One region of the Streptomyces sp. NPDC029151 genome, then DNA from elsewhere that is predicted to be linked to it. Evidence: riboswitches for the same ligand, from Rfam matches in the RefSeq annotation. Region 1 holds a riboswitch; each other region holds the start of a gene.
What was found. Region 1 has a riboswitch for cyclic di-AMP ahead of ACZ4VF_RS22755 (transglycosylase family protein). Riboswitches for the same ligand answer to the same signal wherever they lie in the genome.
Positions count from the first base shown of each region.

Region 2: linked by a shared signal. The riboswitch ahead of ACZ4VF_RS18330 (C40 family peptidase) and the one ahead of ACZ4VF_RS22755 (transglycosylase family protein) in region 1 are both predicted to bind cyclic di-AMP.
Region 3: linked by a shared signal. The riboswitch ahead of ACZ4VF_RS19170 (transglycosylase SLT domain-containing protein) and the one ahead of ACZ4VF_RS22755 (transglycosylase family protein) in region 1 are both predicted to bind cyclic di-AMP.

Region 1 covers NZ_JBVHWQ010000006.1:94,812-100,832, forward strand. The annotation lists gene ACZ4VF_RS22735 (Ppx/GppA phosphatase family protein) at 1-201, opposite strand, end outside; gene ACZ4VF_RS22740 (DUF501 domain-containing protein) at 198-734, opposite strand; gene ACZ4VF_RS22745 (FtsB family cell division protein) at 782-1,258, opposite strand; gene eno (phosphopyruvate hydratase) at 1,362-2,657, opposite strand; gene ACZ4VF_RS22755 (transglycosylase family protein) at 2,994-3,707, opposite strand; cyclic di-AMP (ydaO/yuaA leader) riboswitch at 3,712-3,887, opposite strand; gene ACZ4VF_RS22760 (transglycosylase family protein) at 4,072-5,151, opposite strand; gene ACZ4VF_RS22765 (cytochrome P450 family protein) at 5,319-6,021, opposite strand, start outside.
Region 2 covers NZ_JBVHWQ010000004.1:402,373-408,393, forward strand. The annotation lists gene ACZ4VF_RS18320 (M23 family metallopeptidase) at 1-1,313, shown strand, start outside; gene pcrA (DNA helicase PcrA) at 1,354-3,843, opposite strand; cyclic di-AMP (ydaO/yuaA leader) riboswitch at 4,106-4,274, shown strand; gene ACZ4VF_RS18330 (C40 family peptidase) at 4,285-5,640, shown strand; gene ACZ4VF_RS18335 (hypothetical protein) at 5,660-6,013, opposite strand.
Region 3 covers NZ_JBVHWQ010000004.1:569,693-575,713, reverse strand. The annotation lists gene ACZ4VF_RS19175 (HAD family hydrolase) at 178-996, shown strand; gene ACZ4VF_RS19170 (transglycosylase SLT domain-containing protein) at 1,218-1,703, opposite strand; cyclic di-AMP (ydaO/yuaA leader) riboswitch at 1,709-1,888, opposite strand; gene ACZ4VF_RS19165 (polyprenyl synthetase family protein) at 2,412-3,422, shown strand; gene ACZ4VF_RS19160 (LolA family protein) at 3,845-5,074, shown strand; gene ACZ4VF_RS19155 (ABC transporter ATP-binding protein) at 5,115-6,021, shown strand, end outside.

The sequences.
Region 1 (6,021 bases):
GGCCGCGTACTCGCGGCAGGCCGCGAAGGTGCGCTCCAGCGCCTCGGGGGCGAGCCGGCCGGTGCGGTCGACGCCCTGGCCGAGCCGCACGATGGTCATCCGGCGGTCCAGCTCCGTCAGTTCGCCCGTCTCCGGGTCGGCGTCGGCGACCAGCAGGCGGATGGAGTTGGTGCCGCAGTCGACGGCGGCGACGCGGGTCACCTCTGCTCCCCCTCGGTCTCGTCGGACGTCACGCACGCGCCCTTGCGCCACCACTCCGGCAGCATCGCCAGGGCCTCGTCGCCGAGCGGGTTCACCCCGGGGCCGGCGGCCAGCGAGTGGGCGACGAGCACGTGCAGGCACTTGACCCGGTCCGGCATGCCGCCGGCGCTCGGGAAGCCCTGGAGGACCTCGATCTCGTCCCGGCGCCGGACGTAGTCCTCGTGCGCGGCCCGGTAGGCGGCGGCCAGCTCGGGGTCGCTCTGCAGCCGCTCGGTCATCTCCTTCATCACGCCGTTCGCCTCGAGCGTGCCGATGGCGGAGGACGCCTTCGGGCACGTCAGGTAGTACAGCGTCGGGAAGGGCGTGCCGTCGGGCAGGCGGGGTGCCGTCTCCACGACGTCCGGCTGACCGCACGGGCAGCGGTGCGCGATGGCCCTCAGGCCCCGCGGCGGGCGGCCCAGCTGCTGCTTGAAGGCCTCTACGTCCGCGTCGGTGGGCTCGGTGCGCGGAGTGGGCGGCGGAGGCGTTTCCATGACTGCTTTCAGAGTGGCTTTCTGGTCGTACCGGCCGTGTCGCCGGCTCACTGGTCGGAGGCGTCGGACTTGTCGACGCCGTCCCAGACGTTCGCGTACCAGGGCCGGTGGGCGGCCCCGAGGTCGGCGCGGGACTGCTTGGCCGCGCCCGGGTCGATGACCACGTACCCGGTCTCGCCGGGCCTCACGTAGTGCAGCCGGCGGCGGATCTGCTGCTCGGCGTAGGCGTCGTCCTGCCAGCGCGCCTTCAGGTCGCGCAGCTGCTCGACGCGCTCGCGCGCCTGCTCCCGCTGCCGCCGGAGGTCGGCGATCTCCGCGCGCTGGGAGACGTACTGCCGCATCGGGTAGGCGAGGGCGACGATCAGGGAGCAGAGCACCAGCGCGAGCAGGGCCGCGCGGCCGGTGAGCCGGGAGCGGCGGGCCTGCCGCTTCGTCTGGGAGCGGTAGACCCGGGCGGCCGTCTGCTCGCCGAGCAGCCGCAGCCTGGTCGCGGTGGAGAACCGGTCACGGTCCTTCACTGCCATCTTCCCCGCCTCCCGTTCACACACGCGCGTACGTCCCCGGACACGGTACGGGACCGGGTGCGGGGACGTACGTACGACTGGCTAGGCCTTACGCCAGGTTGGCTCAGCCCTTGGAGACCGCGCCGCGGAAGCGCGGGAACGCGCTGCGGCCGGCGTAGACCGCGGCGTCGTCGAGGATCTCCTCGATGCGCAGCAGCTGGTTGTACTTGGCGACGCGCTCGGAGCGGGCCGGGGCGCCGGTCTTGATCTGGCCGCAGTTGGTGGCGACGGCCAGGTCGGCGATGGTGACGTCCTCGGTCTCGCCGGAGCGGTGGGACATCATGCACTTGAAGCCGTTGCGCTGGGCCAGCTCGACGGCGTCCAGCGTCTCGGTCAGCGAGCCGATCTGGTTGACCTTGACCAGCAGGGCGTTGGCGGCGCCCTCCTCGATGCCGCGGGCCAGGCGCTCGGGGTTGGTGACGAACAGGTCGTCACCGACGAGCTGGACCTTGTCACCGAGCTTGTCGGTGATGGTCTTCCAGCCCTCCCAGTCGTCCTCGAACAGCGGGTCCTCGATGGAGACCAGGGGGTACGCCTCGACCAGCTCGGCGTAGTACTCGGTCATCTCGGCGGCCGTGCGCTCCTTGCCCTCGAAGAGGTAGGAGCCGTCCTTGTAGAACTCGGACGCGGCGACGTCGAGGGCGAGCGCGATCTGCTCGCCGGGGGCGTAGCCGGCCTCCTTGATCGCCTCCAGGATGAGGTCGAGCGCCTCGCGGTTGGAGCCGAGGTTCGGGGCGAAGCCGCCCTCGTCGCCGAGGCCGGTGGACAGGCCCTTGTTCTTCAGGACCTTCTTCAGCGTGTGGTAGACCTCGGTGCCCCAGCGCAGGGCCTCGGAGAAGGACTCCGCGCCGATCGGGGCGATCATGAACTCCTGGATGTCCACGTTGGAGTCGGCGTGCGAGCCGCCGTTCAGGATGTTCATCATCGGCACCGGCAGCAGGTGCGCGTTCGGGCCGCCCAGGTAGCGGAAGAGGGGCAGGTCGCTGGCCTCGGAGGCGGCGTGGGCGACGGCGAGCGAGACGCCGAGGATGGCGTTGGCGCCGAGGGAGCCCTTGTTGTCGGTGGCGTCCAGGTCGAACATGGCCTGGTCGATCAGGCGCTGCTCGGTGGCGTCGTAGCCGACCAGCTCCGGGCCGATCTGCTCGATCACGGCGAGGACGGCCTTCTCGACGCCCTTGCCCTGGTAGCGGTTGGGGTCACCGTCGCGCAGCTCGATGGCCTCGAAGGCGCCGGTCGAGGCGCCGGACGGGACGGCGGCACGACCCGTGCTGCCGTCGTCGAGGCCGACCTCGACCTCGACCGTGGGGTTGCCTCGGGAGTCCAGGATTTCCCGGGCTACGACGACGTCGATGGACGGCACGAGCATCTCCTTCTTGGATGTGACGCTGGAAGTGCGGGCTGGGTGCCTTACGGCTGTGCCTTGCGACTAGAGCCTAACCGTCCCGGGGGCGTCGGCCACCGACCGACCGTCCCGTGGACATGCCGACCGTACCTTTTGTTTCTGCGCCAAACAAAGGGCTTCGGGGAGCTCGGTGCTCCCGGGCAGAAAAAAACCCGCCCCGGTGCGTACGGGGGAACACGCACCGGGGCGGGGGGCCCGTGGGGACGGGGGGTGGCCCGCACGGGGTCTCAGGGGGCCGGGCGGGCCCGGGGGACCCGCCCGGGGAGGGCCGCGGGGGTCCGCCGGCCGCTCCTCTTACTTCAGGTGCAGCTGCTGGCCCGGGTAGATGAGGTTGGCGTCCTGGACGATGTCCTTGTTCAGCTCGAACAGCTTCTGCCAGCCGCCCTTGACGCCGTTCTTCGCGGCGATGGCACCGAGGGTGTCACCCGTGACGACCTTGTACTCGCCGTCGCCCTTCTTGACCTTCTTGCCGGTCGGGGTGGTGACGGTCTTCTCCGTCGACGGGGCGGTCCGGGTGGTGGAGCGGGTGGTGGACTGCTGGTCGGTGGAGCGGGTGGCGGCGGAGCCGGTGCCGCTGCCCGAGCCGCCGGTGCCGCCCGAGGTCGAGGGGGCGCTCGGGGCGGAGCCGTTGTACGGGGTACCGGACAGGCCCGTGCCGCATACCGGCCAGGCGCCCTTGCCCTGCGCGGCCAGCACCTTCTCGGCGACCGAGATCTGCTGCGACTTGGAGGCCTGGTCGGCGGTGGCGGCGTACTGCGTGCCGCCGTACGCGGACCAGGTGGAGGCGGAGAACTGCAGACCGCCGTAGTACCCGTTGCCGGTGTTGATGGACCAGTTGCCGCCGGACTCGCACTGGGCGACCTTGTCCCACTCGGCGGTGGTGGCGGCGGAGGCGTTGCCGGCCGCCATCAGCGGGGCGGCGACGGCCGCGCCGGTGACACCGGCGAGCGCGATGGCCCGGGTGGCCTTGGACGGACGACGGTGCTTGCCCTTGCCGGTAAACAGCATGGATCGATCCCCTCACCGACGCCTGCGAGGTGAGCTGTCGGGTTCGGGCCGGTTGAGTTGCCCGGCCGCGCTCCCGCTTGCGCGGAAGTCGCGGCTTCACCCCCAGCCGGTCCCAGCCTCAACTGCTGGTCCCGGCGCCTACCTTGGGTCCCCCGCTCCTGCCTACGGCGCTTGACGCGACGACTGTTCCCGGGTGGGCCGCTGGCAGGATTCGGCGTTGCGACCGCCGGGGCTCGTGGTGACGAGCGGCCTCGACCGTAGACACGCGCCGCGCGGAATTTCAAAGACGATCAGGGCTTCTGAGACTCATCCCACACTTTCGCCAAACCGGACATTACGGCGTCAAATGGGGCGTCAACTCCGCCTAGTTCGCGTCCGTTTCACCCGCGACGTCCAGCGTCTGACCGGCGGCGATGTGATCCGGGTCGGACCCGATGGCCTTCTTGTTGTCCGCGTAGAGCGCGCGCCACCCGCCGTCGACGTCGAGGGAGTCGGCGATGGAGACGAGGGAGTCGCCCTGGCGGACGGTGTACGTGTCCGTCCCGCGGGACGCGTGCCGGCCCGACACGGTGTCGTCCTGACCGTTTGTCACGCTTTCGTCCGCACTCGCCCCGCGGTGACGTCCGCCGCCGAGCGCCCCGGTGTCGACCAGGCTCCAGGAACCGGCGGCCCGCTGCGGGTCGTTCTCGACGCCCGCCTCCGGGGTGGCGGGGGCGGAGCCGTCACCGGGCGCGCTGGAGCCACCGGCGCCCGGCGAGGCGGACTTGTCGGACTTGGGGGTGTTGGTCCCCGCGGAGTCGGCGTCCGCACCGGCGTGCTTGCCCGGCTTGCCGGTCGGCGTGGTCGCCGGATCCGTGGACGATCCGGCGCCGGAGCCGGAGTTGGCGTCGGGGCCGGCACCGGTGGAGGACGGCGAATCCGGCGAACCGGACGCACCGGAGCCGTCGGAGGACCCCGAAGTGCCGGAAGTTCCGGAGGTGTCGGACTTCTCGGTCGATCCGGACGTCCCGCCCGAACCGCTCTTGTCGCCGGAGCCGCCGACACCCGTGTCGACGTCCACGGAACCCGAGTCGGTCGTCAGGCCGGACAGCAGGGCGCAGGTGGCCCACGGGGCGGTGCCCTTGTCGGCGAGGATCTTCTCGGCGACGGCGATCTGCTGGTTGCGGCTGGCCTGGTCGGGGCTGGCCGCGTACTGGCCGCCGCCGTACGCGTTCCAGTCCTCCTGGGAGATCTGGAGGCCGCCGTAGTAGCCGTTGCCGGGGTCGGCGCTCCAGGAGCCGCCGCTCTCGCACTCGGCCACCTTGTCCCACGTGCCGCCGTCGGCCGCGCTGGCGCTCGCCGCGCCGAGGAGCGGGATGGCGATGGCGGAGCCGGTCACTCCGGCCGCGACGAGGAGGGCAGGGGCCTGGCGGGGGCGACGGTGTCGACCGTTCCCGGAGAGCATGCAGAAGCCTTTCGAGCGACAGCAGGGCCGACGCGGCGGACGGAGCGGGTCGCCGCGCTGATGGGTGAACGTATAGGCAGACGATCACTTGTCACAAGTTCATGCCGCGCAGATCACGTGAAGATCACAGAGTTGAACGTCGTTCTTTTCCTCTGGAGGGCCTGTGGTCAGGCCGTGGGCGTGAACTCGACGGGCAGGGTGCGCAGGCCGCGCATGATGAGTCCGCCGCGCCAGCGCAGCTCGGCCGGATCGGCGGCGAGGCGCAGGTCCGGCAGGCGGGTGAGCAGGGTGGCGAGCGCGGTCTGGCCCTCCAGGCGGGCGAGCGGCGCGCCCAGGCAGTAGTGGATGCCGTGGCCGTAACCGAGGTGCTGGTTGTCACGGCGGCCGAGGTCCAGCACGTCCGGCTCGGCGAACCGCTCCGGGTCCCGGTCGGCGGCGGCGAGGACGACGAGCACCGGGTCGCCCGGCGCGATGTCCTGCCCGCCGATGGTGAGCGGCTCGGTGGCGAACCGCCAGGTGGCCAGCTCCACCGGGCCGTCGAAGCGCAGGAGTTCCTCGACTCCCGTCTCCAGCAGGTCCCGTTCGCCGCGGGCCAGGGAGGTCTGGAGCCGCGCGCGCTGGTCGGGGTGGGTGAGCAGGGCGTAGGTTCCGTTGCCGATGAGGTTGACGGTCGTCTCGAAGCCGGCGAACAGCAGGATGAAGGCCATGGCGGCGGCCTCGTTCTCGGTGAGGTGCTCGCCGTGGTCGGAGGCGCGGATGAGGCCGGAGATCAGGTCCTCGCCGGGCGTGGGCGCGGCGGGCAGCGCCTCCCGCTTCCGGTGGATCAGCTCGGCGAGGTAGCCGCGCATCTTCTTCACCGACCGGGCGACC
Region 2 (6,021 bases), on a different contig from region 1:
CGCTCTTCGGCAGCCTCCCGGGCGACGAACAGCCCACCGGCGCCTACGACACCACGCAGTGGCACACCGGAACCGTCCAGACCCCGGCCTACGACGCGTACGCGGCCCAGCACCACGCCGCCTACGACTCCGGCGTCTACGACAGCACCGCCTGGTCCCTCCCCGCGCAGTCCGCCGGGAACGACGTCAGCGGCCAGTGGGACGCCAACTCCTGGCTCCAGTCCGACGGGTCCGGCGGCGCCGACGCCACCCAGCAGTGGGAGTGGGGCACCCAGTCCTTCGACACGGGCGCGTACGACGCCACGCAGTGGAACTCCGCCGGGCACACCGTGCCGGCGCAGCCGGAGCGGACCGGTGAACCGTTCGACCAGTTGCCCACCGCGACGTTCGAGGCGGTCGGTGACGCGCCGGCCCCGTTCGAGCAGATGCCGTACGAGGACGCCGACTTCGGCGACCACCACCCCGCCGACGAGGGCGAACCGGACTCCACCGGCGAACTGCCCGTGACCGGCCTGCTGGACGGCCAGGAGGAGATCAGCCCGGCGCCCGCGACCCGCGCGGGCTCGCGCAGCGGGGCGCGCTCCCGGCGCCGTACGCCCGCCAAACGCTCCGCGCTGCTGACCGTCGCCGTACCGTCGGCCTGTGTCATGGGGGTCGCCGGGATCGCCGCCGCCTCGGTCGGCGCGCTCGCCGACGACTCCAAGGACACCTCCACCAGCGCGGCGGACGCACAGCCGGTCAAGCCGTCGGTCGCCAACAGCAAGCTGGACAGCCAGCTCAAGACGCTCTCCGCCGGCGCCACCGACTTCGCCGACCGGGCGAGCCGCACCCAGGAGCGGATCGACCTCAAGGCACAGCAGGAGCTGGAGAAGAAGAAGGCGGCCGCGGAAGCCGCGCTCAAGGAGCGGCTGCGCCCCAAGTTCGCGCTGCCGGTCGCGCAGCACGGACTGAGCGCCTACTTCGGCCAGGCGGGCATCAACTGGATGTCGGTGCACACCGGCATCGACTTCCCCGTCTCCTACGGCACCACGGTGATGGCCGCCACCGACGGCACGGTCACCACGAAGTGGAACAGCGCCTACGGCAACATGCTGATCCTCACGGCGAAGGACGGCACGGAGACCTGGTACTGCCACCTGTCCAGCTACCGCGTCGCCTCCGGTTCGACCGTCAAGGCGGGCGAGCCGATCGCCTACTCCGGCAACTCCGGCAACTCCACCGGCCCGCACCTGCACTTCGAGGTACGGCCCGCGGGCGGGGCGGCCATAGACCCGCTGCCGTGGCTGCGGAGCCACGGGCTGGACCCCACCTGAGCCGCCGGGCCCCGCTCTCCAGCGGGGCCCTTCCGGTCTGCTACAGCTTCTCCACCGGCGCGTACCGCAGCAGCAGCCGCTTCGGCTTGGCGTCGCCGAAGTCGATCGTCGCCTCCGCGTTGGCGCCCGTGCCCTTCACCGCGACGACCGTGCCGAGCCCGAACTGGTCGTGGGTGACCCGGTCGCCGACGGCCAGCCCGACCACCGGCTTCTCCGCCGTGCGCCGCGTGGCGAACCCGGACGCGCCGGACGCCGAGGAACGCGACCGCGTCGAGGACAGCGAGGCCGCGATCCCGGACGCCGGCCCGGACGACACCGGCGCCGCCGCCCCCGTCCGCTTCCACTCCACATGGGTGGGCGGGATCTCCTCCAGGAAACGGGAGGGCGGGTTGTACGACGGCTGGCCCCAGGCGCTGCGCATCGCCGACCGCGTGAGGTACAGCCGCTCCCGCGCACGCGTGATGCCGACGTACGCCAGGCGCCGCTCCTCCTCCAGCTCCTTGGTCTGGCCGAGGGCGCGCATGTGCGGGAAGACGCCGTCCTCCATGCCGGTCAGGAACACGACCGGGAACTCCAGGCCCTTCGCGGTGTGCAGGGTCATCAGGGTGATGACGCCGTCGCCGTCCTCCTCGTCGGGGATCTGGTCGGAGTCGGCGACCAGCGCGACCTGCTCCAGGAAGTCGGCGAGCGTGCTCTGCTCGTCCTCACCGCGCTCCTGCTCGAACTCCAGGGCCACGGCGGCGAGTTCCTGGAGGTTCTCGATGCGGGTCTCGTCCTGCGGGTCGGTGGAGGCCTGCAGCTCGGCCAGGTAGCCGGTGCGTTCGAGGACCGCCTCCAGGACGGTCGCCGGACCCGCGCCGGACTCCACGATGGTGCGCAGGTCCTCCATCAGGGTGTTGAACCGCTTCACCGCGTTGGTGGAGCGCGCGGCCATGCCGTACGCCTCGTCCACCCGCTTCAGGGCCTGCGGGAAGCTGATCTTCTCGCGCTGGGAGAGGGCGTCGATCATCGCCTCCGCGCGCTCGCCGATGCCCCGCTTGGGCACGTTGAGGATGCGGCGCAGCGGCACCGAGTCCTCCGGGTTGGCGAGGACGCGCAGGTAGGCCAGGACGTCCCGGACCTCCTTGCGCTCGTAGAAGCGGACCCCGCCGACGACCTTGTAGGGCAGGCCGACGCGGATGAAGACCTCTTCGAAGACACGGGACTGGGCGTTGGTGCGGTAGAAGACGGCGACGTCTCCCGCGCGCGCGTCGCCCGCGTCGACCAGCCGGTCTATCTCCTCGGCGACGAACTGGGCCTCGTCGTGCTCGGTGTCGGCGACGTACCCGGTGATCCGGGCGCCCTGGCCGGCGTTGGTCCACAGGTTCTTCGGGCGGCGGGACTCGTTGCGCTCGATGACCGCGTTGGCGGCGGACAGGATGGTCTGCGTGGAGCGGTAGTTCTGCTCCAGCAGGATCGTCGTCGCGTCCGGGTAGTCCTCCTCGAACTGGAGGATGTTGCGGATCGTCGCGCCCCGGAAGGCGTAGATCGACTGGTCCGCGTCACCCACGACGCAGAGTTCGGCGGGCAGAACGTCGTACTCGCCGGGCGGGGTGTCGGCGTCCTCCGCGGCGCGCTCGCCGGTGCCGACGAGCTCACGCACGAGCGCGTACTGGGCGTGGTTGGTGTCCTGGTACTCGTCCACCAGGACGTGCCGGAAGCGGCGGCGGTAGTGCTCGGCGACGTCCGGGAAGGCGCGCAGCAGGTTGACCGTCGTCATGATCAGGTCGTCGAAGTCCAGCGCGTTCGCCTCGCGCAGCCGCGACTGGTACATGGCGTAGGCCTGGGCGAGGGTCTTCTCGAAGCCGTCCGTGGCCTGGGCGGCGAAGTCCTCCTCGTCGATCAGCTCGTTCTTCAGGTTGCTGATCTTGGCGCTGAACGACTTGGGCGGGAAGCGCTTGGGGTCGAGGTCCAGGTCGCGGCAGACCAGGGCCATCAGGCGCTTGCTGTCGGCGGCGTCGTAGATCGAGAAGGACGAGGTGAAGCCGAGCTTCTTGCTCTCCCGGCGCAGGATGCGCACGCACGCGCTGTGGAAGGTCATCACCCACATCGCGTTCGCGCGCGGGCCGACGAGCTGCTCGACACGCTCCTTCATCTCGCCCGCGGCCTTGTTGGTGAAGGTGATCGCGAGGATCTGGCCCGGATGGGCGTTCCGCTCCGCGAGCAGGTACGCGATGCGGTGGGTCAGCACCCGGGTCTTGCCGGAGCCGGCGCCGGCGACGATGAGCAGCGGGGAGCCGGCGTGCACGACCGCGGCGCGCTGGTTCTCGTTGAGCCCCTCCAGGAGTGCCGCCGGGTCGAGCACGGGGCGGGGGGCTCCGTCGCGGTAGTACGCGTCCCGGTCCGGTGGCACGTCGAACTTCCCACCGAACAGATCGTCCGGAACCTGCTCCGGAGTGTGATCGTCCTCGGGCGGCGGCGGGGGCTCCTCCTCGCGCCCGCGAGGGGCCTGGAGGTCCGCCAGGAAGCTGTCGTCAAAGAGGCTGCTCATCGCTCTCCGAGTCTAGGGCGCCCCACCGACAACCGGTCGCCGTCCCCGGAACCCGCCGCCTTCGCCGAAGCGTCCGTCTTCGCCCCTGCGACGCCTTTCCCCTGCTCACGCACGGGAAGCGCCCGGTCACGGACACATGAAACCGCCCCAAGGTCACGGAAATGTATCGGACATACCTCGCACCAACCTTCACAGAAGACACACGAGTTGGCTAGGTTGCCGTCAGGCCGCACGACCCCTCTCCGGCGAACCTCGCCGGGCCGCGCGGCCTCCGCCGAGTCCGGCGCGCCCCGCACGGTGCCCGGAGCCGGGGACCCACCGATCCTGGGGTGAATCGGCCGACTCCCACCGGGACGACGCCGTAGGGCAACCCTTCCGAGCATCCCGCCCGAACCCGACAGCTAACCCGGTAGGCGGCAGCACGGGAAGGAGTCGCCTCCCTTGGCGTCGCACCGCAAGCCGCGCCCCGGCGGAACCCCGGGAGCGGGCATCCGCACCCCCGCCCTCGCGGGCCCCGCCCTCGCCACCGCCGCCCTCGCCTCCGTGGCCGTCCTGCCCCAGACCGCCGAAGCCGCGCCGGCGGCCGGTGACGGCAGGCCGAGCCCGGAGGAGGTCGAGCGCAAGATCGAGGACCTCTACCGCAGAGCGGAGTCGGCGGCCGAGGCGTCCGCCGCGGGCCGGGAGTGGGGCGGACGGTCGGACCGGGGGGCCGCACGCGCGGAGCGCGGGACCGGACCGGGTGAGCGGGGGAAGGGACGTGCCGAACGGACCGAGCGCGGGACCGGGTGGACCGAGCAGGCCGAGTCGGCAGGGCGCGGGACCGAGCGGGCCGAGCGCCGGGCCGGGCGGGGTGCGCGGGGCGACCGGACCGCGGAGGGCGTCGGGGCGGCCGGGGCCGATGTTCCCCGCCCTGGGGGCGCTGACAGTCTTCAGCGGCTCCGGGACGAGGTAGCCCGGCGCGCCCAGCACCGCGCCATTCCCAGCCTGCGCGGCATGATCCCGGCCCAGCGGGGCACGGGCCGGGACGAGGACGGCCGCGCCACGGCGGGAGGGGCCACGCCCGCGGGGACCGCGCTCGCCGGCGGAACCACGCGCACCGGGGGTACGGCTCTCACGCCGCCCGTCCGCGCCACGCCCGCCGCCCCGCCCGTGCCGGACACGGCCCCCCTCGCGCCCGTGGGAGCCGGCGCCCTCACCGCCTCCCCCGACGCCGTACCGGCCGCCCCGCCCACTCGGCCCGCCCGGACCGTCGCCCGGGCCGCCGAAGCCGCTCACGTCCCCCACACCGCGACGGCGGCCTCCGCTCCCGCCACCGCGCAGGACACCGACTCCGGCCCCAAGGCGGCCAAGGCCGCCGTGCAGAGGAAACTCGCTCACGCGCGCGTGCTGCTGTCCGAGCGCATCGTCCAGGCCACCGCCGCGCCCTCGGGGACGTACGCGACCAAGGCCAGGAAGGCCATCGCGTTCGCCCGCGCCCAGCTCGGCAAGCCGTGCGTGTGGGGTGCGGCGGGTCCGGACTCCTACGACTGCTCGGGCCTCACCCAGGCCGCCTGGAAGTCGGCCGGCGTCACGCTGCCGCGCACCGTCCGCGAGCAGGCCGGCGCCGGGACACCGGTCGCGCCGGCCGACGCCCGCCCCGGTGACCTCGTCTTCTTCCACGACGACGCCCGCCATGTCGGGCTCTGCACGGGCGACGGCATGATGATCCACGCACCCAGGCCGGGCGCGTACGTCCGCGAGGAGCCGGTGTCGGGCACCGGCGAGCCGGCCGTCCACAGCGTGGTGCGGCCGGGCTGAGACGGGGGCGCGCCGGGGATCAGGCCCAGAGGACGGCGATGAAGACGTTGGCCGTGGTGAGCAGGCCGACCAGCCCGAAGAGGCCCTTGTCGATCCGTTCCTCGTCGCGCTTCACGTAGACCAGGCCGAGGATCACGATCAGCAGCGCCAGCTTCACGCCGATCTTGATGTTGTTGACGTGGTGGTCGTCGGCCTGGTCGAGTCCGACGAGGGCCACGCCGGTGACCAGCATGGTCAGTGCGCCGTGCAGCATCCCGGGCACGAACCGGGCCGCGCCCTGGCCCATCGCCTTCACCTGGGTGAGGAAACCGCCGAGCAGCGCGGCGATACCGATGATGTGCAGGCCGACGAAGAGATGGATGAGTGCGTCCATGGGGCCGG
Region 3 (6,021 bases), on a different contig from region 1:
CCGGAGAGGTGTTCACCGCGCGCGGCCGTCGCGGTGCACCGGCCTGTCCCGGCCGGCGCATGTGCCGGAGGCACGTGCTCATCCCGGCGTCCGCGAACGCCCTTTGGGGCCGTACGGCGGGTAAGTGCGGGGAAAGACAGGTGAGTCGGCGGGGAACCGTGTCCGTATTCTCTGATCATGGCACCCTCCCCGGCATATGCGCTGATCGCCACTGACCTGGACGGAACGTTGCTGCGTGGCGACGACACCGTCTCCGACCGGTCGCTCGCCGCGCTCGCGCGGGTCGTGCGGGCCGGCGCCCGGCACCTGGTGGTGACGGGCCGCCCGGCGCCGCGGGTGCGGCCGTTACTGGCGGACCTCGGCTGCACGGGGCTCGCGGTGTGCGGACAGGGGGCGCAGGTCTACGACGCCGGGTCACACCGTCTGCTGTGGTCGGTCCGGCTGGACCGGGAGCTGGCCGAGACCGCGCTCGGCAAGATCGAGGCGGAGGTGGGGCAGGTCTACGCGGCGGTCGACCAGGACGGCGTGGACGGGCTCACGCTCATCGAGCCCGGCTACCGGATGCCCCATCCGACGCTGCCCGCGGTAGCCGTCGGCCGGCGGGACGATCTGTGGCGTGAGCCCATCAGCAAGGTGCTGCTGCGGCACGCCTCCCTGTCCGACGACGAGCTGGCGGCGGTGGCCCGCTCGGCGGTGGGTTCGCTGGCGACGGTCACCATGTCGGGTCCGGGGACCGTGGAGCTGCAGCCGAGGGGGGTGACGAAGGCGACCGGGCTGGCACTGGCCGCCGAGCGGCTCGGGGTGGCTGCCGACCGGGCCCTCGCCTTCGGCGACATGCCCAACGACATCCCGATGTTCGACTGGGCCGGGCGCGGTGTCGCGATGGCCAACGCCCACCCCGAACTGAAGGCGGTGGCAGACGAGGTCACCTTGTCGAACGAGGACGACGGGATCGCCGTCGTCCTCGAAGGACTCTTCCCGGCCGACCGGCCGTGACGACCGGCCGTGACGACCGGCCGTGACGACCGGCCGACGGTGACGACGGGCCGGCCGTGACGACCGGCTGTGACGACGGGCCGGCCGTAACGATCGGCCGACGGTGACGACGGGCCGGCGGCGACGGCCGGTCGACCGCGATGACCGACCGCGATGCCCGACCGTGACGCCGACCGACCGGCATATCGGCAGAGAAGGATGCGGCGGCCGGCCGGAGCCGGTCAGTACGCGCCGAAGACGTTGTCGATCGACCCGTACCGCGCGGCCGCGTAGTTGCAGGCGGCGGTGATGTTCGCGACCGGGTCGTAGATGTTGAACGAGGTTCCGGCGACGTGGTACGCGTTGAAGGTGGGGTCGATGACCTGGAGCAGGCCCTTGGACGGGATGCCCTTGGCGGCGTTGGAGTCCCAGAGGTTGATGGCCGCCGGGTTGCCCGAGGACTCGCGGATGATGTTGCGGTAGATGCCGTTGTAGGTGCCCGGGATGTGCTTCTCGGCCATGATCGCGAGCGACTCGCGGATCCAGCCGTCCAGGTTGTCGGGGTATCCGGCGGGGGTGGTGGCCGTCGTGGAGGTGCTGGGAGCCGCGGAGGCGCTGGTCGCGCCGATGAGCGGCAGGGCGAGGACGGCGACGCCGGTGCCGGCGGCGGCGAGGGCGCGGACGAGGCGGCTGTTCCGGGTGCGGCGGTGCTGAACGGCAGCGGGCATGGGGGTGTTCCTCTCCGGCGCCTGCGAGGTGAGCTGTCGGGTTCGGGCGAGGAGGTGCCCGGCCGCGCCCTGGAGAGGCACGGCTTCACCCCGAGCCGTACCGGTACGGCGTGTGCCGACCGGCCCGGCGAGTTACCTGGGGTCCCCCGCTCCTGCCGTACGAATGAGTTCGTCGATGGGTTATGCGGGCGGCGGCAGGATTCGGCGTCCGCCCGACGGCCCGGAACGTATGCGAGAGCACATGTCGGGAACAAGTACCGGATTCATACAACGTGCGATTTGACCTTGATCGACGCCGTATGGGGTGCTTGATCCTTTGCGATTGCCAAGCCTCAACTCGCTTGTGCGGCAAGGGGTCGCGGGGGCTGTGGGGTGCGGCTCGGGCATGCGGGGCGCGTGACCCAATTCACGAAATGGCAAATCGCTTCAAATCGGGCATGGGGGAATAGGGGGATTCGCCCCTAAGGTGGCGGAGAGGGCGGTGTGGAGAGGTTGCGAAACAGTGCCCGTATTGCTGTTAAGTCAATAAATGTCCGTTCTTACTATGTGATCAAGGCCATGCCGGTCGTGGTCCGATGCCGCCCGGGGTGGACCGGTGGGCGCTATCGGTGATCGAAACAGGACCGGATACGCTGACTTGAGTGAGGGCAGCGACCTATCGACAAACCGTGTAATCGCCAGCAGACACCAGCAGACAGGAGACCCCTCGTGACCGTCGTCGGGCCGTTCGGGCTGAGCGTGCGGGACCAGGCTCTGGAAGCCGATGTCCAGGCCGGATTGACGGCTGTCGAGGAAGGCTTGCTCGAAGCCACCAAGAGCGAGGTCCCGTTCATCACGGAGGCCGCGCAGCACCTCGTGCGTGCCGGGGGGAAGCGTTTCCGGCCACTCCTCGTGATGCTCGCCGCCCAGTTCGGCGACCCCTACGCGCCGGGCGTCGTACCGTCGGCCGTGGTCGTGGAACTGACCCACCTGGCCACGCTGTACCACGACGACGTCATGGACGAGGCGGCCGTACGGCGCGGCGTGGACAGCGCCAACACCCGCTGGGGCAACTCCGTCGCCGTCCTCACCGGTGACTTCCTCTTCGCCCGTGCCTCCCAGATCCTCGCCGACCTCGGCCCCGAGGCGGTCCGGGTGCAGGCGCTGGCGTTCGAACGGCTGGTCACCGGTCAGATCCTGGAGACCGCGGGCCCCTCCGACGGCCGTGACCCGGTCGAGCACTACCTGGACGTGCTCGGCGGCAAGACGGGCTCCCTGGTGGCGGTCTCGTGCCGGTTCGGCGCGATGATGTCCGGCGCCGGCGAGCGGGTCGTCGACGTGCTCACCCAGTACGGGGAACGGCTCGGGGTGGCCTTCCAGCTCGCCGACGACGTCCTGGACATCGCCTCCGACTCCCACGAGTCCGGCAAGACCCCGGGCACCGACCTGCGCGAGGGCATCGCGACCCTGCCGGTGCTCCGACTGCGCGAGCGGGCCGCCCGGCTGGGCCTGCCCGAGGACATCGCGCTGTGCGAGCTGCTCGACTCCGACCTCAGCGACGACGCCCGGCACGCGGAGGCGCTGGTCGCGCTGCGCGCGCACCCCGCGCTGGAGCAGGCACGCCGGGACACCGTCCGGTACGCGGAGGAGGCGCGGGCCGCGCTCGCCCCGCTGCCCGAGTGCGACGCCAAGGCGGCCCTGACGGAGCTGTGCGACGCGGTCGTGCACCGCGCCGGCTGACCCGAGTCGGCCAGCCAACGCCGGCGATCACGCCGGCTGATCGAGTCGGCCGAACGAGTCGGCTGGCCATGCCGGCCGACCGTGCCGGCCCACCGGCCCGACCACGCCGCCCCACCGGCCCGACCGTGCCGCCTCACCGGCCCGACCGTGCCGCCTCACCGGCCCGGCCACGCCTACGGGCGCCGGTGTCCCGCGCGACCCCTACGGGTCGGGTGGAGAGTTCGGCGCCGTGTGTCATACCGCAGGTGGACCCGGAGTTGCCTCCGTGGGCTGACGCCTCCTCACGGCCGATTTGGTCAGATGGACACCACGGAAATCACCACTCCTCACCGATTCGGGTGAGAATGGCGGCTCAGGGTGGACCAGTGAACCAGCGGACCAGCGTGAGGGCAGCCGCCGCCGACGACGGAGGTAAGGCACACATGGCACCGTACGAATCCGACGACGCAGTGGGCGCCGCGCAGGACGAGGCGTCGCGCTCCGGCCGGCGCAAGGCCGCCCGGTACGCCGTTCCGGTGGCCGTGGTGGGGGTGGCGGCGGTCACGATCGGGCTGGTCCCGGCGCTCGCCGACTCCGGTGACCCCGACCTGCCGAAGATCAGCGCACAGCAGCTCATCGAGAAGATCGCCAAGTCGGACGTGCAGCAGCTGTCCGGCACCGTGAAGGTCAGCACCGACCTTGGCCTGCCCGACCTCGGCGGCCTGGAGGACGGCCTGCTCTCCGGCGGGGGCCGGGGCGGCTCCGGTGACGGTTCCTCGGCCGACCCGCAGGCCAAGCTCACCGAGCTGGTCTCCGGCACGCACACCCTGCGCGTCGCCGCCGACGGGCCGGACCGGCAGAAGCTCTCCCTGCTGGAGCGCGGCGCCGAGTACAGCCTGATCCACGACGGCAAGGACGTCTGGGGCTACGACAGCAAGAGCAACGAGGTCTACCACTCCACCGCGGCCGGCTCGGGCAAGGACCACCGGGCCGAGCCGCCGGCCACGCCCAAGGACTTCGCCGACGAGGCCCTGAAGGCGGTGGACGACACCACGTCCGTCACCGTCGACGGCACCGCGCAGGTCGCCGGGCGCGACGCCTACAAGCTGCTGATCCAGCCCAAGCAGTCCGGCACCACCGTCGGCGCGATCAGCATCGCCGTGGACGCGAAGACGGGCATGCCGCTGAAGTTCACCCTGACCCCGAGGAGCGGCGGCGCCGCGGTGCTCGACGCGGGCTTCACCCAGGTCTCCTTCGCCAGGCCGGCCGCCTCCGCCTTCGACTTCACCCCGCCCAAGGGCGCGAAGGTCACCGAGAAGAAGGACGAGACCGAGGCGCGCGAGCACGCCCCCGGGCACGGCCGGGGCCCGCAGCACGGCGAGGACTTCGCCGGGGGCCTGAAGGGCGCGGGCGGCCCGACGGTCCTCGGCAAGGGCTGGACGTCGGTGGTGACCGTCGACACCGGCGCCAAGGGCGGCCTGCCCACCGGCTCCCAGGGCGGCGACCTCGGCGGCTTCCTCGGTTCGCTCGGCGAGCGGGTCGACGGGAAGTTCGGCAAGGGCACGGTGTTCTCCACGCGCCTGGTCAACGCCCTGATCACCGAGGACGGCAAGGTCTACGCCGGCGCGGTGACCAAGGACGCCCTGGTGAAGGCGGCCGACGCGGCGAAGTGACCCGTCGGGCACGACGCGTCGGATGATTCGAGGGGAGCCGATGGACGCACCGTCCGCCACGCAGCCGGACCCGGGGGACGCGCCGGCGAGCGTGATCGCCACGCGCGGTCTCACCAAGCGCTACCGCGGCGGACAGCTCGCCGTGGACGGTCTCGACCTGACCGTCCCGGCGGGCAGCGTCTTCGGCTTCCTCGGCCCCAACGGCTCGGGCAAGACCACCACCATCCGCATGCTGATGGGCCTGATCGAGCCGACCGCCGGCACCGCCCGCGTGCTGGGCCTGCCCATGCCCCGCTCGGCGCGCACGGTCCTCCCGCAGGTCGGCGCCCTCATCGAGGGCCCCGCCCTGTACGGCTTCCTGTCCGGCCGGGACAACCTGCTGCGCTACGACGCCGCCGACCCGACCGCCGACCCGCGCACCCGGCGCGCCCGCGTCGCCGCGGCACTGGACCGGGTCGGCCTCGCGGCCGCCGCGGGCAAGAAGGCGAGGGCGTACTCGCTCGGCATGAAGCAGCGCCTGGGGCTGGCCGCCGCGCTGCTCCAGCCGCGCAGACTGCTCGTCCTGGACGAACCCACCAACGGTCTCGACCCGCAGGGCATGCGCGAGATCCGCACGCTGATCAGGGAACTGGCCGCCGACGGCACGACCGTCTTCCTCTCCTCCCACCTCCTGGACGAGATCGAGCAGGTCTGCACCCACGCGGCGGTCATGGCTCAGGGGCGGCTCATCACCCAGGGCGCGGTGGCGGACCTCGCGGCCGGGGCGCGCGGCCGGCTGGTGGTGACCACCCCGGACGGCGCGGAGGCGACCCGCCTGCTGAAGGAACTGGGCGTCGGGGACGTGACCGCCGACGGCGACCGGGTCACCGGCGAACCGCCGGAGCGGGACCTCGCCGAGGTGACCGCGGCCCTGGTCGCCGCGGGCGTCCGGGTACGGGGACTGACGG